One region of the Sphingobium xenophagum genome, then DNA from elsewhere that is predicted to be linked to it. Evidence: riboswitches for the same ligand, from Rfam matches in the RefSeq annotation. Region 1 holds a riboswitch; the other holds the start of a gene.
The links. A riboswitch is a leader RNA that binds a small molecule or an ion and turns the genes downstream of it on or off. The one in region 1 is predicted to bind cobalamin.
Positions count from the first base shown of each region.

Region 2: another riboswitch for cobalamin. It lies ahead of CJD35_RS07740 (TonB-dependent receptor plug domain-containing protein); the one in region 1 lies ahead of CJD35_RS17075 (DUF1852 domain-containing protein).

Region 1 covers NZ_CP022746.1:476,666-492,009, reverse strand. Annotated here, with positions in the region: gene CJD35_RS17120 (MFS transporter) at 1-87, opposite strand, end outside; gene CJD35_RS17115 (hydroxyacid dehydrogenase) at 146-1,126, opposite strand; gene CJD35_RS17110 (MBL fold metallo-hydrolase) at 1,255-2,343, opposite strand; gene CJD35_RS17105 (hypothetical protein) at 2,368-2,613, opposite strand; gene CJD35_RS17100 (cyclase family protein) at 2,626-3,645, opposite strand; gene CJD35_RS17095 (TonB-dependent receptor domain-containing protein) at 3,658-6,516, opposite strand; gene CJD35_RS17090 (TonB-dependent receptor domain-containing protein) at 6,669-9,497, shown strand; gene CJD35_RS17085 (RraA family protein) at 9,515-10,189, shown strand; gene CJD35_RS17080 (IclR family transcriptional regulator) at 10,243-10,980, shown strand; cobalamin riboswitch at 11,198-11,421, shown strand; gene CJD35_RS17075 (DUF1852 domain-containing protein) at 11,710-12,801, shown strand; gene CJD35_RS17070 (methionine synthase) at 12,828-13,856, shown strand; gene acnD (Fe/S-dependent 2-methylisocitrate dehydratase AcnD) at 14,018-15,344, shown strand, end outside.
Region 2 covers NZ_CP022745.1:1,586,127-1,601,470, forward strand. Annotated here, with positions in the region: gene CJD35_RS07710 (LysR family transcriptional regulator) at 1-200, shown strand, start outside; gene CJD35_RS07715 (formate dehydrogenase subunit gamma) at 300-752, shown strand; gene CJD35_RS07720 (formate dehydrogenase beta subunit) at 749-2,398, shown strand; gene fdhF (formate dehydrogenase subunit alpha) at 2,395-5,241, shown strand; gene CJD35_RS07730 (formate dehydrogenase subunit delta) at 5,252-5,485, shown strand; gene fdhD (formate dehydrogenase accessory sulfurtransferase FdhD) at 5,482-6,276, shown strand; cobalamin riboswitch at 6,345-6,564, shown strand; gene CJD35_RS07740 (TonB-dependent receptor plug domain-containing protein) at 6,737-8,572, shown strand; gene CJD35_RS07745 (ABC transporter substrate-binding protein) at 8,610-9,479, opposite strand; gene CJD35_RS07750 (FecCD family ABC transporter permease) at 9,557-10,552, shown strand; gene CJD35_RS07755 (ABC transporter ATP-binding protein) at 10,546-11,337, shown strand; gene CJD35_RS07760 (penicillin-binding protein activator) at 11,338-12,543, opposite strand; gene rsmI (16S rRNA (cytidine(1402)-2'-O)-methyltransferase) at 12,555-13,397, shown strand; gene CJD35_RS07770 (YraN family protein) at 13,394-13,747, shown strand; gene gshB (glutathione synthase) at 13,886-14,860, shown strand; gene CJD35_RS07780 (DedA family protein) at 14,965-15,344, shown strand, end outside.

The DNA.
Region 1 (15,344 bases):
CATCAGGTAACAGAGCATGAGAAATGGCAGGAGCCGCCACGTCACCTTCCGCATGGTTCGCATCTCAAGCGCGTTGGGACTCATCATCGTCTCTCCTGCGGCCATCGCGATCCTGTGGCCTGCTTGTTAACCCATTAGGGCGATTTCAGACGCGCGCCATGGCGGCGTTGACATGATTGCGCGGGTCCAGCCGCCCGCTATCCAGATAGTCCGCAATTTGCTCGACGCAGCTTATGCCGACACGGATGCGGGCTTGCAGCGTATTGGCGCCCACATGCGGGCTGCCTACGACATTGTCGAATGCCCAAAGCGGATGATCCGCGCCGACCGGTTCGCTGGCGAACGTATCCAGGCCCGCGCCACCGATCGCACCAGCGCGCAGCGCCTCCACCAACGCGTCCTCGTCGATCAGTTCACCCCTCGCCGTGTTGATAAGAATGGCGCCATCCTTCATCTGCCCCAGAGCGGTCGCGCCAATCAATCCGCGATTGTCCGTGGTCAGGGGGCAATGCAGGCTGATGATGTCGCTGACCTGCAACAGCGTCTCCACGCTGTCGACGGCAATGGCACCCGCCGGCAAAGCGTCGCTGGGCAAATAGGGGTCGTACACCCGCACGGTCATGCCAAATGGTGCAAGCAGGGCAAGAAAGGCGCGGCCAATAGCACCAAGTCCGACAAGGCCGATCGCCTTGCCAGTGAGTTCCGTCCCGGCATAGGTCGACTTGTCCCAATGTCCGGCGCGAAGGCGGCGATCGAGATACGCCGTCGATCGGGCCACACTGAGCAGCAGCGCCAGCGCCTGTTCTGCGACCGACTGCGCATTTGCGCCGCCAGCGATGACGACGGGAACGCCCCGCGCAGCGGCTTCATCCAGATCGATGCCGTCCACCCCGACGCCATGCTTGGCGATGATCCGCAAGCCAGGCAGGCCCTGCAGGGCTTCGGCCGGGACTTTGCCCATCCGGATAATCAGCGCCTTTGCATCGCAGGCTATGACATGCGCGATCAGTTCGTCGACCGAAGGATAAGGATCACAGGACGCCAGCATGAGCCCCCGCGCCTTGGCGACAGACATCGCCGCCGGTGAAATCTTGCCGCCGACAATCAGGGCGGTGGGGCTTGCCATTGTGACCTAAATCCTCGTCCCGGTGCACGATAATGCGTCGACTTTACTGTAGTCGACCTATTTTGCAACGGCGTTTCAAAACAATGTTGCGATAATATATGAGATTTTTTCGGGCGCTGGTCGCCCTGCTACTTCGCGGTCTCGACAACCTGCTTGGGGGGCTGACCGCTCAGGATCGGATTCAGGCTCCCCGGCGCGGCCTTGAACACCGCTTCGTCGATGTCTGCGCTGAGGCAGGCACGCCACTCAGCGTCATAGCGCACCACGCCCTCGCGACCGACGACATAGGGGTTGGGATCGCCAGCCTTGCGTTTCTGCAGCGCTGCGACCCTCACCAGACCGTCATCGCCCACAGTATGGTTCGACAGCACGACATCGGCCTGCATCAGGTCGGTATAGTCAGCGAAATGATTGAGAGAGCGGCGAAATTCCAGCAGCGACGCCACGTCGCGCGGCGAACCCTGGCCGCCGAACAACGACGCCATGTGCGGTACGCCCTTGTCCTTGACCGGGAATAGCAACGATACCGTGCCCGGCGTATGACCGGGGGTCAAAAGCACCGTCAGCGTCTGGTCGCCCAGCGTAATCGTCTGGCCATCGGTCAGGTAGAAGTCGTCCGCAGCCTTCACCGGCAACGTCCCCCACTTCACCTCGGCGGTCCAGTCCGCCTCGCTCATCGCCAGTTTCGCGCCGGACAATGCCTTCAGATAGGCCGCCCCGCCAAAATGATCGAGATGATTGTGGGTGATGAGGATGATGCGGATGCGCTTGGGGTCCAGGCCCAGCGTCTGCATGTTCTTGACGATGACGTTCTTGGCGTCCTCCTCGGTCGTCAGCGCATCGAGCAGGATGATCCCATCCTTGGTATCGATCGCCCAGATATTATTTTCTCCCGTCCCTATCGAATAGACGTTGTCGAACACCGCAATGGGCTTTGGCATCGCCGCCCTGACGGGCTTGCGCGTTCGCACTGCCTGGCACCGATAGTAGAGCGTGACAGGCCAGAGCTTGCCGCCTGCCTCTGCGGCCATGTCTGCATAGGCGCGCGCGCCGGGCGCGGTATATCCGCCCATCTTGCGCATCTCTTCCACATTGTGGATTTCCGGCCGTCCGCCATTGGGGTTGACGGAGAAGGACGATGCAGTGGTCTGCGCGACGGCGGGTGTCAGGGCCGTCGAAAGCGCGAGAAAGGCGGTAAGGGTTTGCCGGAAACGCATGGGGCTTCTCCTTTGCGGAAAGGGCTATCGGACCTGATGGCCCTCAATCTGTGCGATATGCCGGACGCGATCCGTCACGCGTTCGGCCAGCGACCGGCGCACCGGACGCCCGGCAATCAGCTTTCGCCATGTATTGTAGCTGATGCCGAACCGGTCATTGAGCGCCTCGTCGGTCTTTGCGGTCGCCAGCCTTTTCATCTGCTCGACAACCAAAGGGTCGATGAAGGTCTGGCCGCCCGGAATTTGCCGATGGTCGAGGATGTCACTCATTACGCCCACCGATCAGAACGTCGCGATCGGGTTGACCGGCACACCGGTCCCGGTCTTGACCCGGATCGGCGCGGCGGTGAACAAAAAGCTGTAGCGCTTGAGCCGCGCTGCCTCTTTCGACAGAGGCCCCAGATCGGCATTGTCGATCAACGGCATGCCCAACGCCACCAGCGCGAAATTATGCACCGGCAGATAATCGTCGGGATTGTCGATCTTCGTCGTTTCAGGAAATGGCACGACGCTAAGCGCGGATTCGCTGCCCAGCAGGGCGATGTCCCGCTTCTTGAGCCATGGTATCACGGACGCATCGAGCCCAGCTGCCGACTTTGCGATGTCCCATGGCCCCTTGTCGGCTTCCCGTTCCCAGCGGCCGGTGCGAATGAATACAGCGTCCCCAGGCTCGATCCGTACGCCGGAGAATTTCTCCCACGCTTCCAGATCCTCGGCATAAATGGGGGTTCCCGGCTCCAGATAGGGCACGCCTTTGAGAAGCGGCATGTCCACCAGCACGCCGCGCGTAAAAACGCCATCGGCGACCGCCGCGATGCTGCCGCGCGTCAGGCCCTTGTCCATCAGCAGATGCTCGCTGGCGGCAAAGCCGTTGTACATCTTTCCGTCGAACAGATGGTGGCCCAGCGCGTCGAAATGCGTGAGATTATATCCGTGGGCAGCGATGTTGAGCTGGTCGGTCGACCCGCTGGGCCGCTTTGGCGGGCCGGACAGCATCTTCTGCTGCACGGGCGCCCGTGTTGGCGGAGCGTCACCGTCGGGCGGCAGAAGGACGGGCACGATCTCCCGCTCCATCGACACGGCGATGCCCTGCTTCACCAGCGCCGCGGCCTTCTTGCGGACCGCGGGGGTGATGAGGTTGAGCGTACCCTTCTCGTCATCCGGGCCCCATCGGCCCCAGTTGCTCTGGCTTTTCTTCCATTGATCCATGGTTGCCTGCGTGACGCTGTGATCGGCTGCGATCGCAACAGTCGCCGCACCCATCATCAACAGTGCCAGGATAGTCTTCGAGAGAGGCGTCATGATCCGTCCTTTTCAGAAACTGGCGCGCACGCCAAAGCGGAACATCCGCCCGGTAGTGTCATAGAGGAAGGGGTTGGTCACAATCACCAGATTGCCCGCCAGTGGCGCGATCCGGGGGTCGGTATCCAGGATGTTTCGGACATTCAGGTAAATCTGGCCGTTGCGACCAAGCTGCGGCAGTTTGTAGCTGATCTGTCCGTCCAGAAAGGCCTGTGCGGCGACGTCGCGGAAGCCAAGCTGGGCGGGAGAGCGGGACTTGTCATAGGTTCCGCTGCCGACATAGCGGCCGATCAGCGTCAGGTTCAGGCCATCCAGCGTATAATCCAGTTGCCCCTGCGCCCGCCAGTGCGGCTGGCTGTCGACGATCGAACCCGCAACATCGCGCGTGACCAGACCCGGTGCCGACGTGGTAAAATGGTTCACCCGGTTGGCGACCGCGCGCAGGTTGAGTTGGCCCTTCCACCAGTCAAACATGCTCGCCATCGGCACGGCGTAGGAAGCTTCGATGTCGATACCGCTGGTCAAAAGCTGCGAATAGTTGATGGGGGACGAACGGAACCCGGTCAGGTTGCCATTCGCATCGCGGCTGCTGAGGGCGCAGAAATCGGCCGATCCCTCAAAACACTGGTCGAGCGCCACCTGATCGGTAACGGTCGCGATCGCGCCGTCGATCTTGATCCGATAATAGTCGACGGACAATTGCAGTCCCGGCGCCCAGGACGGGCTATAAACGCCGCCATAGGTCAGCGTGTTGGCGATTTCCGGCCTCAGATTGGGATTGCCCGTCGTCAGGCTCGAAATATTCGACGCGATCACATTGTTGCGAAAAGGGTCGCGAACGGTCGAAACACTCTGCCGTCCTTTCGAAAATAGCTCGTTGAGGTTGGGCGCGCGGATGTCCCGCGACCGGGTGATGCGCAACCGCAGATCCTCGATCGGCTTGTAAGTCAGGCCGCCCTTCCACGTCGTCACTGACCCGCTGGTGCTGTAATGCGTCCGGCGCACGGCAGCATTGGCTTCCACCAAGCGCAGCATCGGCATGTCATTGGCCAGAGGCACGACCGTTTCTGCGTAAAATTCGCGGATGCTGTAGGCGCCGGACCAGGGCTGCTGGTTACCGATCTTATAGCCGTTCAGCAGCGACAGCGCGTCCGATTCCACACGCGCCGTCTCGCGCCGATATTCGGCGCCAACCGCCAGAGAGACCGGCCCGGCCCAGGTCGAAAAGGGTTCGCCCGACAGGTTGAGGGCCGCGGCCTGCTGCGTCGTGCGGATATAGGCGGGGCTGTCGCCATTCACATAGGCCAGCGATGCCGAGGACGGGCTGCCGACGCCGAAGGGATTGAATGGCACACAACCATTACCGGGACTTGTCAGCGTCGAACGGCACACAATGCTGCCGTCAGGCGCCCGTACTGCGTCTGTCGCCAGATTGAAGTTGGTGATCTTGTTGGTGGTCTTGACGATGTTGGTGTTGCGGTTCTGGCCCCACTGATAATAGCCGTCGAGCTTCCAGTCGCCGATCCGCCCTTCAAAGCCGCCAACGAGCCGGGTGGTCCTGTTGCGGTTGTCGGTATGGGTTTTGCCATCTTCCAGATCCCAGCGGGTCATGGTGAGGCTGGTGACGCCCGATGCGATCATCTGGTTGCGAATGCTGTCGGGCAGATAGGCATTGTCCTGACGGATCGTGATGAATGCAGTCTGCGCGGCATTGCTGTTATGGACATTGGGGCCATTGATATAGTCCGACCGCACTTCGCCATAGCTGCCTTCCCCGAACAGCGACCATTCAGGCGTGATGTCGAAACTGGCTCGGGCGAAAATGGCCTTGCGGGTCAGCGGGCGGTTGATCTGCTGGATAATAGCATTGTCGACGCCCGATCCGCCGACCTGGGTGCCTGCCGTGGTCAGGGTGCCGAAATCAAAGGCCTGCGGCACGCCGCCGGGGCCAAAGCTGATGCCCCGGAAGCTGGCGTTCGCGGCGGCCGTTCCCCCATTGCCATTCAGGATAAGCCCGCCATAGCTGGTGACGAGGCGGACGTTGGGCGAGAGAATCTGCGTGGGATTGGCTTCCGTTCCATTGCCGGTCGGATTTGTGATGACCTGATAGCCGCTGCGCGCCCAGTCGCGTGCGTCGCCACGAATGCCCTTATTCTCGAAATATTCGCCGCTGACGACCAGATGGCCTCGACCACCGGCAAACGCCGTTCCGCCTGTCAGCGTCGCGACAAATTCATGATTGTCGTCATGCGATGTCAGGCCATATTGCGCGCTGGCCTTGATGCCTTCGTATCGGCTGTCCAGCACGAAGTTGACCACGCCTGCGACCGCGTCCGATCCATAAGCAGCGGACGCGCCGCCGGTCACGACATCGACCCGTTGAATAAGGGCGGACGGTATGAGGTTGGCGTCCACGCTGCCGGTGATGTTCGTGGATACAAAGCGCCGTCCATCGACCAGCGTCAGCGTGCGGGTGGCGCCCAGCCCTCGCAAGTTCAGGAAGCTCTGGCCGCCCCCTGCGCTGCCTGAGTTGCGCTGCGTGCCGGACGTATTGGTGAGCGCAGGCAGCGTACGAAGCGCCTCGGACACGGTCGAAGGCGAGGATTTCGCAAGCTCGGCGCTGCTGAGCGCCGTTACAGGGGTAGGAGAGGTAAAGCCCGGACGCGCGACGCGCGATCCGGTAACAACGATGTCCGCTGCGCTAGGCCCGGCATCCGCTGCACCGGCTTCTGGTGCGCGAGGCAGCTGCATCGAGCTGTCGTCGTCTTGAGCAGGCGCGACTGCCGACTGGGCCGACGCAGGTGCGGAGCACATGAACATGATGGCTCCGACAGCGGTCGTGGCTGCCAGTGCGCGGCGAACAGGGGTCATATTGTATCTCCTCTCCAAACGCTCGAATTCGAGTCGGTCACGATCTCTAGGCATTTTCACTGAAACGCAACGACGTTTCAAAATATGATTGCAATCACTTTCCTGGCGATTATGAGGGCGGCAATGGCAAACGCTATCGGGAGGAGAGGTTCATGAAATCGGCAGTCATTGCGTCCAAATTTGGAAAATCCTTATTGCTCGGCTCGGTCGCCGCATTCGTGGCGGTACCCGTCGCCTACGGCCAGGCGGCGCCGGACGCCGCTGCTGTAGCCTCATCCGAACAGGACGCGATTGACGCAGGCGACACCGCGCCCGACGCTGGAACGAGCGACATCGTCGTTACCGGCTCGCGCATCGGCCGCACCGGCTTCACCACCCCCACGCCGGTAACGGTTCTCAACGCGGACCAGTTGAACAAGGCTGCGCCGTCGACCATCGCCGATTCGCTTCGGACGCTTCCCGCGCTGACCGCAACCAGCGGCCCGCAGCGCGCGACCGGCACACAAGGCGGCGGACAGAGCTTCCTCAACCTGCGCAACCTGGGCGCGGTGCGCACGCTGACTTTGCTCGATGGCCGCCGCTTTGTCGCTGCCAGCCAATATGGCACGGTCGACGTCAACCTGCTGCCTGCCGGCCTTGTTCAGCGCGTCGATGTCGTGACCGGGGGCGCTTCGGCGGCCTATGGCTCGGACGCTGTTGCCGGCGTCGTCAACTTCGTCCTCGATACCAAGTTCGAGGGGCTGAAGGGCGAAGTTTCCACCGGCATCGCCGATGAAGGGGATAATCAGGAACTGCGTGGCTCGCTGACGGGCGGCATTGCGCTCGCCGACAGCCGGCTGCGCCTGCTCGGAAGCGCCGAATATTATCGGAACAAGGGCATTTTGGAAGGCGAACGGGCCTGGGCCCGGCGCGGGTCCAACCTCATCAACGGCCCGGCAGGCGGTCCTGCCCTGATCGCAGCGGAAGATGTGCGCGCGATTGGCAGCAATGGCGGCATGATCAGCACTGGCAACGGCGGAAGCGCGGCCCAGAATGCGCTGTTCCGCGGCATACAATTTGGTCCTGGCGGAACGGTGTTGCCCTATAATTATGGCTCATACACCACCGCGACACAGCAGATCGGCGGCGACGGCTTCAACACCGAATTCCTTCAGGAAATCAATCGTCCGCTGGAACGGGCCGCCTTTTTCGGTCGCGCCGAATATGAACTGACCGATCGGTGGTCGGTATTTGGTGAAGCGTCCTATGGCTGGACCTATACTCGCTATTCAACCTCGGCCAATCGCCATCTCGCGACCAACCCGATAACGATTCGGCGCGATAACGCCTTCCTGCCTACGCCGCTTCGCACGCTGCTGGACGCCAATCCGCAGGTCACCTCACTGACGATGCTGCGCTGGTCGATCGAGGGCGGGCTGGCGGACGTGTCCGTGGATACCAAGACCGATCGCTACGTCACGGGCTTCGCTGGCGAGCTTGGTGGGCTGAAGGTCAATGGCTATTATCAGCATGGCCGCACCCGCCAGCAGACTGACGTCATCAACAACGAAATCACGCCCAACTTCACCCGCGCGGTGGATGCGGTCGTCAATCCGGCCAATGGCGCGATTGTCTGCCGATCGACGCTGACTGACCCCACTAATGGCTGCGCCCCGTTCAATCCGTTTGGCGTCGGTTCGCCTTCCGCCGCGGCGCTGGCCTATACGCGCGGTCTCAGCCGCACCGACTCGGTTTTCAAGGAAGATGTCGCGGCCATCAATATTTCGGGCACTTTGTTCGAAGGTTGGGCTGGCCCGATCTCCTTCGCCACCGGCGGCGAATATCGCAAGGAACAGGCGCAGTTGGCCGTCGATCCGCTCTCGCAGGCCGGCGCGTTCCTGTTCGCCAATCCCCAGCCTTGGTCCGGCAGCTATAATGTGAAGGAAGGCTATCTCGAAACCGTCATACCGCTGCTCAAGGATCTGCCCTTCGCCCGCGAACTCGAATTCAACGGTGCGGTTCGCTATACCGATTATTCGACCAGCGGCGGCGTCACCACCTGGAAGGCGGGCCTCAGCTGGACGCCGGTCAGCTCACTGCGCCTGCGTGCCACCCGCTCCCGCGACATCCGCGCACCCAATCTGTCCGAACTCTTCACCAGCGGGCGGACCCAGTCGGCGACGGTGGTGGACCCGTTCAAGAACAATGTCCGTACATCGGGCATTTTCATCACCACGACCGGCAACGCCAACCTGCAACCGGAAAGGGCGGACACGCTGACGTTGGGGGCGGTGTTCCAGCCGAGCTTCGTTCCTGGCCTCAGCATTTCGGCGGATTATTACGACATCAAGATCAACGATGCGATCGGTTCGCTGTCGGCGCAGCAGGGCGTTGACCAGTGCTTTGCCGGCAACCAATTGGCCTGTGGCTTCATCACCCGCGACGCAGCCGGAAACATCTCGGCCCTGACGGCCTATCCGATCAACCTCTCCACGCTCGTCACCAACGGCGTCGATGTCGAATTGAGCTATCGCGTGCCTTTCGCGGATATGTCCAACTCACTGTCGCTGCGCAGCATCATTTCCTATGTCGGCAAACTTGCGACGACGACACCGGGGTCGCCTTCCATCGACCGGGCGGGCGAAGTGGGTATCAATTCCAATCCGCACTGGCGCGTCAACGCCCAGGCCGATTTCACGCACGGCAATTTCAACTGGTTCAACCAGCTGCGCTTCATCGGTGGCGGGCGTTACGACAATACCAAGGGTCCGCAGGCAGTCAGCCTGCAGCACATCAAGCCGCAAGCCTATTGGGACATGCGCTTTGCTTATCGGTTCGAAGATCTGGGTAAGGGCGCGGAGATGTATTTCAACGTCCAGAACGTCCTTGATCAGGAGCCGCCCTATGCGCCGGGAGAAGGATCGATCGCGGTGGCGACCAACACCCAGCTCTATGACACATTTGGCCGCGTCTATCGCGTTGGCTTCCGTTTCAAATTCTGATCGCGACTGGAGATTTTATGAGCATCGGTTTCCGAGTATTGCCCGTCGAGCGTCGCGTGCCCGCCGATCTGGTCAAGCGTGCCGCACAATTGCCGGTCGCGAATGTGAGCGACGCCATGAACCGTATGTTCGCTGGCGGCGCGGCGCTTCGCCCCATGCACGGCGGCGGCGTTCTGGCTGGACCTGCCGTCACCGTGAAGGCACGACCCGGCGACAATCTCATGCTGCACCGCGCGCTCGATATTGCCGAACCGGGCGATGTGGTGGTGGTCGACGGCGGGGGTGACCTGACCAACGCGCTGATCGGTGAGCTTATGGTCGCCCATGCGGAAAGCCGCGGCCTTGCCGGCATCGTGATCTTCGGCGCCATTCGCGACGCCGCGGCGATCCGGGCGGGCAGCTTTCCGGTCTTTGCCGCTGGCATCACGCACCGTGGGCCTTACAAGGACGGCCCCGGCGAAGTGAATGTGCCGATCGCCATTGACGGCATGGTGATCCAGCCGGGCGACCTGATCCTTGGCGACGATGACGGCCTTATTGCCGTCACCATCGACGAAGCGGAGGCTGTGTGCGCCAAAGCAGCGGCAAAGCATGCTGCCGAAACCGAGCAGATGGCCAAGATCCGCCGGGGCGAAAATCCGCGCGCCTGGGTTGAAGAAACGCTCAAGCGTTTGGGTTGCGAAGGGATTTGATAGCCTGATCCCTGCCCGTCCGCTAAAGCAGTCGAAGTTTCAGAGGGATTGCGATGGCGACGGACTTCAAGGATCGACCGGCACTGGAAGGCGTAGCCGCCCTTGAAAGAGGGCTGCTGCTGCTGACAAGCTTCAAACAGGGCGACGGCGTTCTTGGTCTTGCCGAGCTTGCCGAGCGCACTGGCCTGGTCAAAAGCACCATCATGCGCCTGGCCGTCTCACTGGAACGCTACAATCTCCTGATCAGGATGCCCGACGGCCAGTATCAGTTGGGCAGCGAGGTGGCTCGGCTCAACTCGATCTTCAGGGAAGGCAACGATCTTGAAAAGCATGTCCAGCCGATTCTCGCCAAACTCGCCTTTGAAACCGAGGAAACAGCGACATTCTATGTGCGTCAGGGAGATGTGCGGCTTTGCCTGTTTCGGGTAAATTCTCCAAGCAATCTGCGGCTCGACGTCCAGCCAGGCACACAGCGGCCGCTCGATGGATCGGCATCCGCGCAGTTGCTGCTTTTGTTCGAGAACTGGCCGGAGGTTAAACCCGCACTACCGCCCCTGCCCATCTATACCTCTGGCGTCACGACGCCGCATGTTGCCTCGCTTTCGGTGCCGGTGATCGGCCATGGCGACCGGCTCGTGGGCGCGCTCAGTATCGCAGGGCCCGAAGTACGCCTGTCTGGGTCGCAAAAAAGACTGGCACTGCCTTTGCTACACGCTGGCCTCAACCTGTGCCGTTCCCTTGGGGGCAATGCCGAGGCAATCTATCGGGTGCCAATCGCGCTGGCGACATAGTCCAGAAGATCGGGCCGCTGTCATTCCATTGATCGGACTGATCACGTTAAGCTGGGCAGCCGCGCCACGATGGTCGGGGCGTGAGGGCCATCTTGCTGACTCCATTGATTCACGGCTTGGGCGGAACTGCCCGAATGCCGTCGATGGCTGAACGCACAGCCGCCCACACTATATAAAGAAACCTTTATATAACTCTTGACAATTATGCCTGAATGGCGTCAAACGAGCCTGTCAAGGTTCCCCGCCTCAGGCATGATGGCGGGGCTAAGACGGGAAGCCGGTGGTGCCTTTTCGAGGCAGAGTCCGGCGCTGCCCCCGCAACTGTAAGCGGCGAGCGGCGGTTCCATTTCGCGTCACTGGGTTTTTGCAAGAAACCCGGGAAGGCCGGAACCACCGCGATGACCCGTAAGCCAGGAGACCTGCCTTCGGCGCCATAACTTTCCTCGGACGGGGGTTCCTCCGATGGATCGCGCTTGAAGCGTTGCCCGTGCCGCAAAGCACTTTCCGGGTAATTCATGCCTTGCGCGTTCTTCTTTGGCCCTTCCGCCCGGCAAATGCAGGTGATCGGTCAATGCTTCCAATCCTGTTCCGCCTCATTCGCTACCGACGAATGCGTCCGCGCGCCGTGCCATCAGGCTGACCCCTGACGGAAGCGGCGCGCCGCCAATTTCCCATCATTCAGCCCGCTAAAGACGGACGGCGCTCGCGCCGGACCGAAGGAGCCTTTGCATGCCCGTGACTTGCGCCAATCCTGCCCTTTCCCGCCACGACCACAGCACGCCGACCATCGCCACCGACAAGCAGCCATCAGGGCATCGGATCATGACGGGCGAGGAGCTTACCTTTTCCATCACGCGCCTTCGCTTTGACGACGATTATCGCCCGTCGGATACCACGCGCATCACGACCAACTTCGCCAATCTGGCCAGAGGGGAGAACCGGCAGGAGAATCTGCGTGGCGTGCTGAGGATGATCGATAACCGTTTCAACGATCTAGCCGATTGGGACAATCCCGATGGGGATCGCTATGGCATGGAACTGGATATCATTTCCGTCGCGATGAGCCTTGCCGCTGCCAACGGCCTCACGGCGTTTCCCATCATCGAAATCCTGAACACCAGCATCATCGATCGCAAGACGGACAAGCGCATCGCCGGCATCGTTGGAAACAACTTCTCCTCCTACCTGCGCGACTATGATTTCAGCGTGCTGCTGGCGGCGCACAACCGGGACCGCGTCGGTTTCGACACGCCGGACGGCTTTGGTGATCTGCACGGCTGTCTGTTCCGCCATTTCGTGCAGTCCGATACGTACAAGGCCAATTTTTCCAAGCCTCCCGTCATCTGCCTGAGCGTATCCAGCAGCAAGACCTACCATCGCACGGAAAACCGTCACCCCATTCTGGGCTTCGAATACCGGCAAAGTGAATTCTCGCCGACCGACGAATATTTCGCCAAGATGGGTCTTAAGGTCCGCTTTTTCATGCCACGGGGCAGCCGCTCGCCCATGGCCTTCTATTTCTCCGGGGATCTGCTCGGCGACTACAGCAATCTGGAACTGATCGGCACCATCAGCACGATGGAATCCTTTCAGAAGATCTACCGGCCCGAAATCTACAACGCCAATCGCACAGCGGGAACGCGCTTCCGGCCCAGCCTGACGCATCAGGACTTTTCGTCCACGCGCATTGACTACGACCGCGAGGAACGAAGCCGCCTGGGCATCGAACAGGGCCGGTTCGCAGAAGAGAATTTCATCAAGCCTTACGGCCAACTTCTCTCGCAATGGTCCGCCACGCAAGCACCCAAGAACATGATTTGACCCAATAGAAGAAAAGGCCCTCCATCATGAATAGAATATTGCCCTCATCGACCGCCGGCAGTCTGCCCAAGCCATCATGGCTTGCGGAGCCGGAGAAACTTTGGTCGCCCTGGAAGTTGGAGGGTGATGAATTGGCCGTCGCCAAGCACGATGCCCTGCGCCTCGCCCTGGACGACCAGCGGCAGGCGGGGATCGACATCGTTGGCGATGGCGAACAGACCCGCCAGCATTTCGTCACGACCTTCATCGAGCATCTGAGCGGCGTCGATTTTGAAAAGCGTGAGACCGTCAGGATTCGCAATCGCTACGATGCCAGCGTGCCCACGGTCGTGGGCGCGGTCGCACGACCAAAACCCGTTTTCGTCGACGATGCGACATATCTGCGCGCCCAAACCAGCCAGCCGATCAAGTGGACCCTGCCAGGCCCGATGACGATGATCGATACACTGTACGATGCCCATTACCGCAGCCGCGAGAAGCTGGCCTGGGAGTTCGCGACGATCCTCAATCAGGAGGCAAAGGCGTTGGAAGCTGCAGGTGTCGATGTGATCCAGTTCGACGAACCGGCCTTTAACGTGTTCTTCGAAGAGGCGAACGACTGGGGAATCGCTACTCTGGAACGCGCGATCGAAGGGCTGACATGCGAAACGGCGGTCCACATCTGCTACGGCTACGGCATCAAGGCGAATACGGACTGGAAAAAGACGCTGGGATCGGAATGGCGGCAGTATGAGGAGACCTTCCCCAACCTGCAAAAGTCCAAGATCGACATCATCTCGCTGGAATGCCACCGCTCCCGCGTTCCGCTGGACCTGATCGAACTGATCCGGGGCAAGAAGGTGATGGTCGGCGCCATCGACGTGGCGAGCGACGCCATCGAGACCCCGGAGGAGGTGGCCGATACGCTGCGCAAGGCTCTCCAGTTCGTCGATGCCGACAAGCTCTATCCGTCGACCAATTGCGGAATGGCACCGCTGTCCCGGCAGGTGGCGCGCGGCAAGCTGAACGCCCTGGGCGCGGGTGCCGACATCGTCCGCCGGGAACTTGAGGGCTAATGCTCCGCTAGTCGACCGCACGCGCTTTACCATGGTGGTGCGGACCAGACGGGTCATGCGATGACCGCATTCGCAAAATTCGCTGATTTGCAAAAATCCGTCCGCACCCCTTCGCCTTTTCAGCCATTTTCGAAAAGCCGCGCACCGCCGATAACGCCCCCATGGCGCAGGATGAAGCGCCCCGACCCGATCCTGATGTCGATACCCTGATGGAAGACCCAGCGCCGATGAACGATGCCTATCGCAAACCGCTGCCCGGCACCGCAGTCGACTATTTCGACACGCGCGCCGCGATCGAGGCGATCCGCCCCGGCGCTTATGTTGGCCTGCCTTATGTCTCGCGCGTGCTGGCTGAGCAACTCGTCCGCCGCTGCGATCCTGCGCTGCTGACCGACGCGCTGACCCAGATCGTCGAACGCAGGCGCGATCTCGATTTTCCGTGGTATCCCGCGCGTGTCGTGTGCCACGACATTCTTGGCCAGACGGCACTCGTCGATCTGGCAGGACTACGTGACGCGATCGCCGATCAGGGCGGCGATCCCGCCAAGGTCAACCCCGTGGTGCCGACGCAGCTGATCGTCGACCACTCGCTTGCGGTCGAATATGGCGGCTTCGACCCGCACGCGTTCGACAAGAACCGCGGGATCGAGGATCGCCGCAACGAGGATCGCTTCCACTTCATCGAATGGACCAAGAGCGCGTTCGAGAATGTCGACGTGATCCCGGCGGGTAACGGCATCATGCACCAGATCAATCTGGAAAAAATGTCGCCCGTCATCCAGGTGCGCGATGGCGTCGCCTTCCCGGATACGTGCGTGGGCACCGACAGCCACACTCCGCACGTCGACGCGCTGGGCGTCATCGCCATCGGCGTCGGCGGGCTGGAGGCCGAAACGGTCATGCTCGGCCGCGCCTCGATGATGCGCCTGCCCGATATTGTCGGCGTGCGCCTGACCGGCCGCCGCAAGCCGGGGATAACGGCCACTGACATCGTGCTCGCAATCACAGAATTCCTGCGTCAGAGCCGCGTCGTCGGCTCCTGGATCGAGTTCTTCGGCGAAGGCGCCGACGGCCTTTCGATCGGCGACCGCGCGACGATCTCCAACATGTGCCCCGAATATGGCGCCACTGCCGCGATGTTCCACATCGACAGCCAGACGATCGACTATTTGTTGCTGACCGGACGCGATGCAGCGCATGTCCGCCTGGTCGAGGCTTACGCAAAGCGCACCGGGCTGTGGGCCGATGATCTGCGCGCCGCCGAATATGAGCGCCTTCTGGAGTTCGACCTGTCCACCGTCGTACGCAACATGGCCGGGCCGTCCAACCCGCACCGCCGCCTGCCGACGTCGGCGCTGGCAGAACGCGGCATCGCCGGCCATCTCGTAGAGGCCAAGGCGCAGGAGCGCGATGGGCTACTGCCAGACGGCGCCGTGATCATAGCTGCGATCACCAGTTGCACCAATACGTCGAACCCGCGCAACGTGG
Region 2 (15,344 bases), on a different replicon from region 1:
TCTGTTCGATCATCCCCGACAGCCATGCCGCCTTGCTGGACGGGCTGCGCTGGGCGCGCACCGCGCCGCTGCCGGACATGGGGGAGGGCAGCCGGGTGGGCGTGATCGTGTCGGACAGCGCGCCGATGGGGCCATTGGCGCAGGCGGTGCTGGCGGTGGCGCGCGGGTTGCGCCTGCCGCCCGGCTTTGGCTCCATTTGATAGATAAACTCTATCAAGCATCGCTGCCTTCGATTTGACCGGCGCACCTTCCCGCCGCACAATCGCGGCAAAGGCTGGGCCATAAGTCAGGGTATCGGGATGGAAGAGTTTATCGAAGGCTGGACTGCGCGTCATGGCGCAACCCGCGACCAGTTGCTGCCGCTGCTGCATGCGGTGCAGGAAGAGGCTGGCTATGTCGCGGACACTGTCGTGCCGGTCATCGCCCGCGCGCTGAACCTGTCGCGCGCTGACGTGCATGGCGTCGTCACCTTCTACCATGATTTCCGCCGGACGCCTGCGGGCCGCCATGTCGTGAAACTGTGCCGGGCCGAAAGCTGCCAGGCGCGGGGCGGCGCGGCGATCGAGGCGGCGGCGGCGCAGCGGCTGGGCGTGGCGATGGGGGAGACGCGCGGCGATGGCGCGATCAGTCTGGAGCCGGTTTATTGCCTGGGGCTGTGCGCGGTCGGGCCGAACGCGCTGGTCGATGGTCGCCCGGTCGCGCGGATCGACGGTGCGGCGCTGGACCGGATCGCGGCGGAGGTGGCGGCATGAAAATCTATGTGAGCCGCGACATGGCGTCGGTGGCGCTGGGCGCGGACGCTGTCGCGCAGGCCTTTGCCGATGCGGGGTGCGAGGTGATCCGCACCGGATCGCGCGGGCTGTTCAGCATCGAACCGCTGGTCGAGGTGGAAACGGCGCAAGGCCGGATCGGCTATGGTCCGGTCGGGCCGGGGGATGTCGCGGCGGTGCTGGATGGCAGCCACGCCAACCGGCTGGGGCCGGTCGACCAGCATCCATTCTTTGCGGGACAGCAGCGCTTCACCTTCGCCCGGTGTGGCGTGATCGATCCGGTCAGCCTGACCGAATATGCGGCGCAGGACGGATGGAAGGGGCTGGAGGCAGCGCGCGCAATGACGCCCCAGGCCGTGGTCGATGCGGTCAAGGCGTCGGGCCTGCGCGGGCGCGGCGGGGCGGGGTTCCCGACCGGCATCAAGTGGCAGACGGTGCTGGATGCGCCTGCGGGCGACAAATATATCGTCTGCAACGCCGACGAAGGCGACAGTGGCACCTTTGCCGATCGTATGCTGATGGAGGGCGACCCCTATTGCCTGATCGAGGGCATGGCGATTGCGGCCCATGCCGTGGGCGCGCGCCATGGCTATATCTATATCCGTTCCGAATATCCCTTCGCCATTGCCACGATGCGACTGGCGATCGAGCATGCCGCCCATCTGATCGCGCCTTTCACGCTGGAAGTGCGCGAAGGGGCGGGCGCCTATGTCTGCGGCGAGGAAACCGCGCTGCTCGACAGCATCGAGGGCAAGCGCGGACAGGTGCGGGCCAAGCCGCCTCTGCCTGCGCTCAAAGGTCTGTTCGGCCAGCCGACGGTCATCAACAATGTGCTGAGCCTGGCGGCCGTGCCGTTCATTCTGGCGGAAGGGGCGGAGGCCTATGCCGCCGTCGGCTTTGGCAGGTCGCGTGGCACGATGCCGGTGCAACTGGCGGGCAATGTGCGCCATGGTGGCCTGTATGAGATCGGCTTTGGCATCACGCTGGGCGAACTGGTGAACGATGTCGGCGGCGGCACGGCCAGCGGGCGGCCCGTACGCGCGGTGCAGGTGGGCGGGCCGCTGGGCGCCTATTTCCCGCCATCCATGTTCCATCTGCCCTTCGATTATGAAGCCTTTGCCGCGGCTGGCGGCCTGATCGGCCATGCCGGGATCACGGTGTTCGACGACAGCGTGGACATGGCGCATATGGCCCGTTTCGCGATGGAATTCTGCGCGGCGGAAAGCTGCGGCAAATGCACGCCCTGCCGGATCGGATCGACGCGCGGGGTGGAGATTGTCGACCGGATCATGGCGGCGAGACCGCCTATTTCCAGTCGTCATCCTGACGAAAGTCAGGATCCAGAGTCCCGCAATGCAAGGTTGGATGATGCCGCCCTGGATGATGACTTTCGTCAGCATGACGGGAAGGGGGGCTATCTTGGCAAAGCCCTCTACTCCCGTTCCCCCAGCCGTATCGATACGTCGCTCGACGCGCAAACCACGCTGCTGCGCGATCTGTGCGATACGATGAAATATGGCTCGCTCTGCGCGTTGGGGGGCTTCACCCCCTATCCGGTGCTGAGCGCGCTCGATTACTTCCCAGAAGATTTCGGCGCGCCTGCGCCGTTGAAGGAGGCTGCGGAATGACCTTTACCCGCGAAACCGACCATGGCACGCCCGCTGCGATTGCGACCGGCAAGTCCGTCACGCTGACCATCGACGGGCAGGCGATAACCCTGCCCGAAGGCACCAGCATCATGCGCGCGGCGTCGCTGCTGGGTGGCTCCATTCCCAAACTCTGCGCCACTGACAGCGTCGAAAGCTTCGGTTCGTGCCGCCTGTGCCTGGTGGAGGTGGAGGGCCGCAACGGCTATCCCGCGTCCTGCACGACGCCAGTGGCCGAAGGCATGGTGGTGCGCACCCAGACCGACCGCCTCAAGCAGTTGCGGCGCGGGGTGATGGAACTGTATATCTCCGACCATCCGCTCGATTGCCTGACCTGCGGCGCGAACGGGGACTGCGAATTGCAGGATCAGGCTGGCGCGGTTGGCCTGCGCGACGTGCGCTATGGCTATGATGGCGCGACCAATATGGGGCAGGCGAAGGACCAGTCTAACCCCTATTTCGATTTCGATCCCAGCAAGTGCATCGTCTGTTCGCGCTGCGTGCGCGCCTGTGACGAAGTGCAGGGGACGTTCGCGTTGACGATCGAGGGGATGGGGTTCGATTCCAAGGTTTCCGCGTCGCAGGGCGAGGGATTTCTGGGGTCCGAATGCGTGTCCTGTGGCGCCTGCGTGCAGGCCTGTCCCACCGCATCGCTGATCGAAAAGAAGGTCGTCGAAGTCGGCACCCCCGACCGCGCCGTCGTCACCACCTGCGCCTATTGCGGTGTGGGCTGCACCTTCCGTGCGGAAATGCGGGGCGAGGAACTGGTGCGCATGGTGCCGTGGAAGGACGGCAAGGCCAATCGCGGCCATAGCTGCGTCAAGGGTCGCTTCGCCTGGGGCTATGCCCAGCATCAGGATCGCATCCTGAACCCGATGATCCGCGCCAGCATCGACGAGCCATGGCGCGAAGTGTCGTGGGACGAGGCGATCGCCCATACGGCCAGTGAATTCCGTCGCATCCAGGCGAAATATGGCACCCGCTCCATCGGCGGCATCACGTCGAGCCGCTGCACCAATGAGGAAACCTTCCTTGTCCAGAAGCTGATCCGCCAGGGTTTTGGCAATAATAATGTCGATACCTGCGCCCGCGTCTGCCACTCGCCGACCGGCTATGGGCTGAGCCAGACCTTCGGGACGTCGGCGGGTACGCAGGATTTCGACAGCGTGATGCAGTCGGACGTCATCCTGGTCATCGGCGCGAACCCGACCGACGGCCATCCCGTATTCGCCAGCCGGATGAAACGCCGCTTGCGGCAGGGGGCCAAGCTGATCGTCATGGACCCGCGCCGCACCGATCTGGTCAAATCCCCCCATATCGAGGCGGACCATCATCTGCCCCTGCGCCCCGGCACCAATGTCGCGATGCTGACCGCGATGGCGCATGTCATCGTCACGGAGAAGCTCTATGACGAAGCCTTCATCCGCGAACGGTGCGACTGGGATGAGTTTGCCGACTGGGCCGATTTCGTCTCCCAACCCGCCCGTTCGCCCGAAGCGATCGAACCGCTGACCGGCGTGAAGGCGGACGAGGTGCGGGCCGCCGCCCGGCTCTATGCCACAGGCGGCAATGGCGCGATCTATTATGGCCTGGGCGTTACCGAACATAGCCAGGGGTCATCGACCGTGATGGCCATCGCCAACCTGGCTATGGCGACCGGCAATGTCGGGCGCGAAGGCGTGGGCGTGAACCCGCTGCGGGGGCAGAATAATGTGCAGGGCGCCTGCGACATGGGCAGCTTCCCGCATGAATTTTCCGGCTATCGCCATGTGTCCGACACGGCGACGCGGCAATTGTTCGAACGCACATGGGGCGTCAGCCTGGACGCCGAGCCGGGGCTGCGCATCCCCAACATGCTGGACGCCGCGACCGACGGGACGTTCAAGGGGCTGTTCGTGCAGGGCGAGGATATTCTTCAGTCCGATCCCAACACCCATCATGTCGCGGCGGGGCTTGCAGCGATGGAGTGCGTCGTGGTGCAGGACCTGTTCCTCAACGAAACCGCCAATTACGCCCATGTCTTTCTGCCGGGATCGACCTTCCTGGAAAAGGACGGCACCTTCACCAACGCCGAACGGCGCATCCAGCGGGTGCGCAAGGTGATGGCCCCGCTCAATGGCTATGCCGACTGGGAAATCGTGCAACTGGTGGCCAACGCCATGGGCCTGCAGTGGACCTATGATCACCCCGCGCAGATCATGGATGAGATCGCCGCGCTCACCCCGACCTTTGCGGGCGTCCATTATGACCGGCTGGAGGCGGAAGGATCGCTGCAATGGCCCGCCAATGACGCTGCGCCCGACGGTACGCCGACCATGCATATCGACGGTTTCGTGCGGGGGAAGGGCAAGTTCGTCGTCACCGACTATGTGCCGACGGACGAAAAGACCGGCCCGCGCTTCCCGCTGCTGCTGACGACGGGGCGCATCCTGTCCCACTATAATGTCGGCGCGCAGACGCGACGGACGGCGAACACCGCCTGGCACCCGGAGGACCGGCTGGAAATCCATCCGTCCGATGCGGAAAATCGCGGGATCAAGGAAGGCGACTGGGTTGCCCTGAAAAGCCGGGCGGGGGAAACCACGCTGCGTGCGCAAGTGACCGAGCGGGTAGCGCCGGGCGTGGTCTATACGACCTTCCACCACCCCGAAACCCAGGCCAATGTCATCACCACCGACTATAGCGACTGGGCGACCAACTGCCCGGAATATAAGGTGACGGCGGTGCAGGTGATGCCATCCAACGGCCCCAGCGACTGGCAACTCGACTATGCCGATCAGGCCAGGATGAGCCGCCGCATTGCGCCACTGGAAGCGGCGGAATAGGATCGGCCCGATGAGCGACGAAAATGACGTCATGTCCACCGCCGACCGGCTGATCTACATGGCCAACCAGATCGCGCGCAATCTGGCGGCGCAGGGCGATGCGGAGGCGGTTGCGTCCACCGCCAGCCATATCGCCAGCTTCTGGGACCCGCTTATGCGCGCGCGGATCGTGGCGCTGGCGGCGGAGCAGCCCGACGCCCTGTCGCCGATCGCGGCGCAGGCCGTGCGCCGGATCAGCGCTTGAAGCAGGGCGGCGACGCGCTGACCTTCACCCGCCTGGCCCGCGATGGGCAGGGCGAAGCGGTCGAACGGGTGCTGGCCGATGAAGTGCCGGTCGCGATCGAATTCAACGGCATCGGCTATGCGGTGCTGATGGCGACGCCCACTGATCTGACCGATCTGGTGCTGGGTTTTGCGCTGGCGGAACGGCTGATCGGGCCGGACGATGCGCCCTTCGACGTCGATACCCATGATACCGATCAGGGCATCGTGGCGCGCGCGACTCTGCCGCCATCGCGGACCGATTTGCTGCTGGACCGGGTACGGCACCGCGCGTCCGATTCATCGTGCGGCCTGTGCGGGATCGAAAATCTGGAACAGGCGATTCGGCCCCTGCCGCCAGTGACGGCGCGATCGCGCGCCGACCGCGCCGCGATCTTTCGCGCGCTTGATGGGCTGGCGGCGCATCAACCGCTCAATGCCGCGACCGGCGCGGCCCATGCCGCCGCCTGTGCCGACGCGGACGGGGCGATCCGTCTGGCGCGGGAGGATGTCGGGCGGCACAATGCGTTCGACAAGCTGATCGGCGCGATGAAGCGCGCGGGCGCGGGCTGGGACGACGGCTTTGCGCTGCTGTCGTCACGCTGTTCCTATGAACTGGTGGAGAAAGCGGTGCTGAGCCAATGCCCGCTTTTGGTGACGATTTCCGCCCCCACAAGGCTGGCGGCCGAGCGCGCGGCGGAGGCGGGACTGCCGCTGGTCGTGCTGGCGCGACGCGATGCGATGTTGCACCGGGGCAACGCACCGCTGACGTAGCGAAACAGCCGCTTGGCAATGCCGCGCCTTTGCCCTAGAGCGCGTCGCGTGAGGGGGGCTCGCTTTCCTTACAGCTAGATCGCGCCGGTGTCCCGCAAGGGGCTGAAAATGGGAATGCGGTGCGGGCGTGAAAGCGCCCTATTCCGCAGCTGTCCCTGCAACTGTAAGCGGTGAGCATGATGCATAAGGGTCGCAAGACCCGGCCACTGGACGCCAATGTCTGGGAAGGTTCGTGCATCATTGCCCTGACCCGTGAGCCAGGAGACCTGCCGGCGTCTGGTCGCTCTTGCCCTGATCCAGGGGATTGGTCATGGCACGGTGGTTTTCCGTCGAGCGACGCTGTGCGGCCGGGGCCGCATCGTGCCGTGCGGCGGGGGCTGGCGTCATCCCGCATCATGGCGCGACCGCGTGCGCGGACGCCCTGGCCTTGAAGTCGCATGGGACGCTCAGGGCATATATCATGGTAAGAACAGGGATTTCTCTCATTGCGCTGCTGGCGGCAACGCCCGCTCTGGCGCAGGACGATGACATCATCGTCACCGCATCGGGCATCGAACAGTCGCGCGACGAAGTGGGGCAGGCGATCACCGTCATCGACGCGCAGACCATCCAGACGCGGCAGGTTATCGATGTGGTCGATCTGCTGGCGACGACGCCGGGCGTTCGTTTCAACCGTAACGGGTCCACCGGCGGCGTGACCGGCGTATCGCTGCGCGGCGCGGAAACGACGCAGACTCTGGTGCTGATCGACGGGGTGAAGGTCAATGACCCCAGCGGCATTGGTGACGGTTATGACTTCGGCCATTTGCTGACCGGCAATATCAAGCGGATCGAAGTGCTACGCGGCTCCAACTCGGTCGTCTATGGCAGTCAGGCGATCGGCGGCGTGGTGAACATCATGACCGGCGTGCCGGTGGACGGCTTCGGCGCGAACGCCTCGGTCGATTATGGTTATAGCGATACGGTCAATGCCAAGGCGGACGTGTCCGGCACCAGCGGCATCGCGTCGGGCGGCGTGGGCGCGGCCTATTTCCGCACGGATGGCATTTCCTCTGCCGCGGGCGGCACGGAAAAGGACGGCTATGAAAATATCGCCACCAACGCGCGGCTCAAACTGGCGTTCAGCGATGCGTTGAGCCTCGACCTGCGTGGCTATTATATCCATGCGGATCTCGACTATGACAGCTTCTTTGGCGCACCGGCCGACAGCAGCGATGTGAGCAAGCTGGACCAATATGTGGGCTATGCGGGCCTCAACCTGGCTTTGCTGGATGGCAAGCTGACGAACCGCGCAGCCGTCACCTATCTGCGCAACGACCGCGACTATTATTTCGTGCGCGGCACCGACCCGGATTATGGCTATTCCGGCACTAACCTGCGCTTTGAATATGAAGGCGTCTATGCCCCGGTCGATCAGGCCAAGCTGGTATTCGGCTACGAGCATGAACGGCCCGACTATGAATTCTTCGGGTTCGGCAGCACGTCGTCGGCAAGGATCAATATCGACAGCGTCTATGCGCTGGCGATCGTCAAGCCCTTTACGGGCCTGTCGGTCACGGGCGGTGTGCGGCATGACGATCATAGCCAGTTTGGCGGCGCGACCACGTTCGGCGCGAATGCCAACTATTCGCCCAATGCAGGCGCGACCAATTTTCGCCTGAGCTATGGCGAAGGGTTCAAGGCGCCCTCGCTCTATCAGCTGTACGACATGTTCAGCGGCAATAGCGCGCTGCGCCCCGAACGGTCGAAAAGCTATGATGTCGGCTTTGACCAGAGCCTGGATGGTGGCCGGGCGATCCTGTCGGTAACGGCGTTTCGTCGCGACACGACCGACCAGATCAATTATGACAATGCGACCTTCAGCTACAGCAATCTGGACCGCACCCGCGCCAAGGGCGTGGAGGCGAGCATTGCCTTGAAGCCGGTGGACGCACTGACCGTGACGGGCAGCTACAGCTATGTCGATGCGCGCGACCGGTCGGGCGGGATCACGGACGGCAACCGTCTGCCGCGCCGCGCGGCCAACGCGATCAGCGTTTCGAGCGACTATGTCTGGTCGTTCGGCCTGTCGACCGGGGCGACCGTGACGATGGTGGGCGACAGTTTCGACAATGCCGCCAACACCCGCCGTCTGGACGGCTATGCGCTTGTCGGCCTGCGGGCTTCGCTGCCGCTGGGCGAGCATCTGGAAGTCTATGGCCGGATCGACAATCTGTTCGATGAAGCCTACGCCACGGCCTATGGCTATGGCGTCTATGGCCGCTCCGCCTTTGGCGGCGTGCGTGTCCGTTTCTGATATGGCACAAGGGGGGACGGGCGCGCTGCTCGTCCCTTCACCTTGGCGCGTTCTGACGCGCCGTGCCTTTGCTGCGTGGCGCCCCAAGTTGCGCCGTGCTTTTGCTGCGTGGCGCCCCAAGTTGCGCCACGATGGCCCGCGCCGCCTGCACATAGGCCGGGCCGCCGCACACGGTCCAGCTTTGCGGCAGGCTGATGCGCGGGATGGATTTGATCGCAGGGTGCTGGAGCATTTCGGTCCCCTGATCGACCACCGCTTCGCTGCCGCTTTCCACGATCAGCCAATCGGGCCGCGCCGCGACCATCGCCTCCAGCGGCACTTGCGCCAGCGCGGGCTTGCCGAGTTTTGCGGCCAGATTGGTCAGCCCGACCCGATGCATCAGGTCATCAACCAGCGTGCCTGTGCCGGTCATATAGCCGCGCCGCTGATAATAGGCGGCAACGCCGCCGCGCTTCGCTTTCGGCAGTGCCGCCAGATCGCGGTTCATCTGCGCAATCAGCTTTTCGCCCCGGTCGACATGGCCGACCGCGCGCGCGACCTGCCGTATCTGATCCTCGATCGCGTCATAATTGTCCGCACTGGCCAGGCCCAATGTGGTCCATTGGCCCGGCGGCGCTCCGGCGACCATGTTCGGCCCGATCGGATAGCCCAGGATCAAATCGGGCCGGATCGCCAGCACCTCTTCCGAAGCGCGGCGCAGCGTACGATAGCCGCGCGCCTTGTCCGCCGCCGCCGACAATTCGGGATCGAGCGCATTGCTGCTGAGCGCCGCGATCTGGCCATTGTCGGCCAGCGCGATCAGATATTGATCGGCGCACACGTTGAGCGACACGATCCGCCGCGGCGCAGCGTGTGCCGTGCCGGTGAGTGTCAGGGCGGCAAGGGCGAGGATCAACGGACGGATCATGGAGCCTGTCTTGTAGTAGGACCTGTTCCTGCCTTCGCAGGAACATGGCGCTTTGCCAACCGCCAAGGGGAGCGTCCATGACGGCCCGCCGCCACCCCTTGCTCGTCCCCGCGCTGCTGATCCTGCTGGTCGGCGCGGCGATGGGATCGGTGATGCTGGGGGCCGTCGCGATCAGCCCGGCGCGGATATGGGCGGTGCTGACCGGCGGCGGCGATGCGGTCGCCCGTGCGATCATCATCGACCTGCGCCTGCCGCGCATGTTGCTGGGCCTGCTGGTGGGCGCGATGCTGGGCCTGTCGGGCGCGGCGTTGCAGGGCTATCTGCGCAACCCGCTGGCCGAACCGTCCGTGCTGGGCGCGTCCAATTCAGCGGCGCTGGGCGCGGTCTGCGCGCTCTATTTCGGCCTCAGTGCGCTGCATCCGCTGGTCCTGCCGCTGCTCGCCATCACCACCGCGCTTGTCGCCATTGCCGGGCTGTTCTTGCTGGCCGGTCCATCGGAAAGCCCGCTGACCCTGATCCTGGCGGGGATCGCGGTCGCGACGCTGGCGGGGGCGGGCATCAGCCTGTCGCTTAACCTGTCGCCCAATCCCTTTGCCGCGATGGAGATCATGACCTGGCTGATGGGCAGTCTGGAAAACCGCAGCTATGTGCATGTCCTGGTCGCCTTGCCCTGCATCGCGATCGGCGCGGCGCTGCTGATGGCGGACGGGCGGACGCTGGACGCGCTGACATTGGGGGAGGAAGGCGCGCAGGCGCTGGGCGTGAACCTTAATGCCGCGCGGTTGCGCATGATGCTGGGCGTCGCGATCGGCGTGGGCGGCGCGGTGGCGGTGTCCGGCGCGATCGGCTTTGTCGGCCTGATCGTCCCGCATATCGTCCGCCCGCTGACCGATCGGTCGCCATCGGCGGTGCTATGGCCCTCGCTGCTGGGCGGCGCGGTGCTGCTGACGCTGGCGGATATTGGCGTGCGGCTGATCCCGTCGGTCAATGAACTGAAGCTGGGGGTCGTCACCGCGATGCTGGGCGTGCCGGTGTTCCTGATCCACCTGATGCGGGAGCGACGGCTATGGTGAGCCTGGCGGTAGAAGGGCTGTCCGTCCGGCTTGGCCGTCATGTGGCGGTGCGCGATGTCGCGGTGACGCTGGAGCCGGGCCAGCTGGTCGGCATCATCGGTCCCAATGGCGCGGGCAAGTCCACGCTGATCCGGGCGATGCTGGGCCTTGCGAAGCCGCGGGCGGGCCGGGTGCTGATTGACGGGCAGGATGTGGCGCGGATCGACCGGGGGGCGATAGCGCGCGCCATCGCCTATCTGCCGCAGGGTCAGACATTGCACTGGCCGCTCAGCGTCGATCGGCTGGTGGCGCTGGGGCGGCTACCGCATCTGGGGCCGCTGTCACGCCTGTCCGACGCAGATGAGGCAGCGGTCGAGGCAGCGATGGCGCGGGCCGATGTGCTGCACCTGAAAGGACGGATCGCGACCGAATTGTCCGGTGGGGAGCGGGCGCGGGTGCTGCTGGCGCGGGCGCTGGCGGTCGGGGCGCGCGGGCTGATCGCCGACGAACCGCTGGCGGCGCTGGACCCTGGACATCAGATCGACGTCATGAACCTGCTGCGCGACGAGGCGCGCAGCGGCGCGCTGGTGGTGACGGTGCTGCATGACCTGAGCATGGCCGCGCGCTGGTGTGACCGGCTGCTGCTGATGGATGGCGGCGCGCTGGTCGCCGACGGCGCGCCGATGGAGGTGCTGACGACGCAGGCGCTGGCCGATGTCTATGGCATCACCGCCTGCATCGATCCGGGCAATGGCTGGCCCTTGATCCTGCCGACCGGGCGGGTGCCCCGGCCGGCGGCGGACTGATTATTCCGCGAAGCTGCGGGGAGCAGGCGCGATGACCGTGACTGCCCCAGCCCCTACTTCGGACACTTCCAGCGCACGTTCGGCGACGCCGTTGCGGCCAAAGCGGAATGCGCCGTCAATGCCCGAAAAGCCGCCGGAATCGCGCAGGCGCGTGGTGGGGAAGGGGCTGCCGGGCTTCCAGTCCTGCGCGATCCGCACCGTCAGCAGGACCGAATCATAGCCGAGCGAGGACAGGCGGAAGGGCGCCGTGCCGTAGCGGGCGCGATATTTGCCCGCGAGCTGGCGATAGAGCGTGTCCGACACGCTGGCGAACCACGCGCCGCGCAGCACCGGGCTTGCCGCCAGCGTGCCGTCCGTATTCCACAATTCCGTGCCGAGCAGGCGAGCGGTCGCGCCGCCATTCTTGCGCACGATCGGGGCGATCTGGATCGCGACCTTGCCACTGTCGGCGATCAGCAAGGCGTCATAGCTGGACGAGGCCTGCAATTTCTTCACCGCTGCGGTGATCGAGCCGGGGCTACGATCGAACGTCTGCATCGACACGACGGTGCCGCCCGCCTGTTCGACGGCGCGCAGCAGTGCATTGCCGGCGCGTTCGCCATAGGTACCGCGCGGAATGAGCGCGGCGAACTGCGACAGCCCCTTGTCATGGGCGAAACCCACGACCCGCTCGATCGACTGGTTGGGGTTGTAACCCATGATGTAGACGCCATTGCCCGCGACGCTGGCGTCGTTGGAAAAGCTGATCACCGGCACATTGGTGCGCGCGGCGATCGGCCCCACGATGCGGGCGTCCTCCGCCAGCAGGGGGCCAAGGATCAGGCGGTTGCCCTCGGCCAGGGCGCGGTTCGCCGCGGCTGCGGCGCCGGGCGCGGTGTCATAGGTGGTGATGCGGATCTTGTCGGTCCGGGTGTCCATCAGCGCCAATGTGGTCGCGTTGGCGATCGACTGGCCCACGGCGGCATTGGGGCCGCTCATCGGCACCAGCAGCGCGACGCGGTGGCGCAGCGTATCGGTCGGCAGCCCCTGGGTCACATCAGGGCCGGTCGGTCCTGTCGGGCCGGTCGGGGTGACGGGGGCCGGTCCCTTGGGCACGATCGACTGACAGGCGGCGAGCAGCAGCGTGCCCGCGGCAAGCACAATGCGCGTGCCGCGTTTCAAAGAAGCGAACAAGTCCGCTTGCCGGGAGGCATCCGTCTCTGTCATCTGGCGTCCTTATGGAAACACAATCATCGGGTCTTGAACCTGGGCTTTATATCGTTGCTGGGCCGATCGGCAACCTTGGTGACCTTACCCCGCGCGCGGCGGAGGTGCTGCGGTTGGCCGATGTCGTCGCCGTGGAGGATACGCGAGTGAGCGCGCGGCTGTTGCGCCATGCCGGTTCGGACCGACCGATGATCCCCTATCATGACCATAGCGGCGAAAATGTGCGGCAAAGGCTGGTTGACCGGATGGCGGGCGAATCGGTCGCCCTGCTGTCGGACGCGGGAACGCCGCTCATTTCCGATCCGGGTTACAAGCTGGTGCGCGATGCGCGGGCGGCGGGACGGCGGATCACCACCCTGCCCGGTCCCAGCGCGGCGATCGCGGCGCTGACGCTGTCGGGCCTGCCGACCGACCGTTTCCTGTTCATGGGCTTCCTACCTAGCAAGGCCAAGGCGCGCGGCGATGCGCTGGACGAGGTGGCGGGGCTGCGGGCGACCCTGGTATTCTATGAAAGCGGCCCGCGCCTGTCGGAAAGCCTGTCCGCCATGGCCGCGCATCTGGGCGACCGGGACGCGGCGGTCAGCCGGGAAATCAGCAAGGCCTTCGAGGAAACGGCCTGCGGCACGTTGAGCGAACTGTCCGCCCGCTACGCCGACGCGCCGCCCAGGGGCGAGATTGTGGTGACGGTCGGCCCGCCCGGCGAAGCTGCGCCGGCCAGCGCCGAGGATGCCGACGCGGCCCTGCTGGAGGCGCTGACCCGGCTGTCGGTGTCGAAGGCGGCGGGCGAGGTCGCGAAGAAACTGGGGCTGGACCGGCGCACCTTGTATGACCGGGCGACGGAATTAAAGGGGTGAAGCGGGAAGCGGCCGAGCGACGCGGACGTCAGGCAGAGCGGATCGCGGCCTGGTGGCTGCGGCTGAAGGGCTGGCAGATTGTCGGACGGCGGATGCGGACGCCAGCGGGGGAGGTCGATCTGGTCGCGCGCAAGGGCGCGATGCTCGCCTTTGTGGAGGTCAAGGCCCGCGCTACGGCGGCGGAACTGGACCTGGCGATCGACGAGCGGCGGTTGCGCCGGGTCGCGGCGGCGGCGGAAATTCTGTGGCATGATCTGGCCAAAGCGGGCGACGACATGCGAATCGACGTCATCCTCCTTGCGCCGGGCCGTGCGCCACGCCATCTGGCCAATGTCTGGCATGGGGGGTGATGTGCCTCTCCCCCCAAAACCGTTCGGGCTGAGCGAAGTCGAAGCCCTCGCCTGAGCGCCAGCGAAGGCAAAGCACCTCGCTAACGCTCGGCGGAGCCCTTCGACTTCGCTCAGGGCGAACGGAAAAGGAATGATCGAATGACGCAACTGAACCCCCTGACCGTCGCCGTCCAGATGGACCCGATGGAGGGCATCAAGATCGCGGGCGATTCGACCTTTCACATCATGCTGGCCGGGCAGGCGCGGGGACACAGGCTCTACCATTATCTGGCGACCGACCTGACCTATCGCGATGGCCGGGTGCTGGCGAAGGCGCGGCCGGTGAATGTGCAGAAGGTGGAAGGCGACCATTTCGCTTTTGGCGAGCCGGAAATGCTGGACCTGGGGCGCGATGTCGATGTCGTGCTGATGCGGCAGGACCCGCCCTTTGACCTGAGCTACATCACCGCCACCCATTTGCTGGAGCGGGTGCAGGAAGAAACATTGGTGGTCAACGATCCGGCCAGTGTCCGCAATGCGCCCGAAAAGCTGTTCGTGCTGGACTATGCCCGCTTCATGCCGCCGACCATGATCACCCGTGACCTGGCCGAAGTGCGCAGCTTCCTGGCCCAGCATGGCGAGATCGTCGTCAAGCCGCTCTATGGCAATGGCGGCGTCGCCGTTTTCCATGTCGGCAAGAATGGCGCGAACCTGTCTTCGCTGGTGGAAATATTCAAGGCGTCATGGGTTGAGCCGTTCATGGTTCAGGCCTTCATCCCCGGCGTCGCGCAAGGCGACAAGCGTATCGTCCTGATCGACGGCGAGGTCGCGGGCGCGGTCAACCGGATTCCGGGTGCGGGCGAAATCCGTTCCAACCTGGCGGTTGGCGGATCGGCGGCCAAGACCGTGCTGACCGACAGGGAGCGGGAAATCTGCGACGCGATGGGACCGGAACTCAAGGCGCGCGGCCTGCTGTTCGTGGGCATCGACGTGATTGGCGGCGAGTGGCTGACCGAAATCAACGTGACATCGCCCACCGGGATCGTGTCGATCGATGCCTTTGACGGCACCGATACGGGCGGGATGATCTGGGACGCGATCGACGCGCGGCTGGCGGCACGAGCGGCGGCGTAGTTGATGTCTTTGCCCGCCGTGCTCCCGCGTAGGCGGGAGTCCAGTCCCGCCGTTTCAACTGGGCTCCCGCCTGCGCGGGAGCACGGGGAACCCAGAGTGAGGCGATGACCGACTGGGTGCTCCGCCTGATCGACGCGGGCGGCTATTGGGGCATTCTCGTCCTGATGGTGCTGGAAAATGTCTTTCCGCCGATCCCGTCGGAACTGATCATGGGCATTGGCGGCATTCGCGTGGGTCAGGGGCGGATGGCGATGGAATGGCTGCTGCTGGCCGGCACCATCGGCACCACGGTCGGCAATTATTTCTGGTATCTGGTCGGCCATGTGCTGGGCTTTGGCCGGTTGAAGCCGCTGGTCGATCGTTATGGCCGCTGGGCGACGCTGGAATGGCGCGATGTCGAGGCGCTGGACCGACTGTTCGGCAAATATGGCCAGATCGTCGTCTTCGTGTTCCGCTTCATGCCAGCGCTGCGGACGATGATATC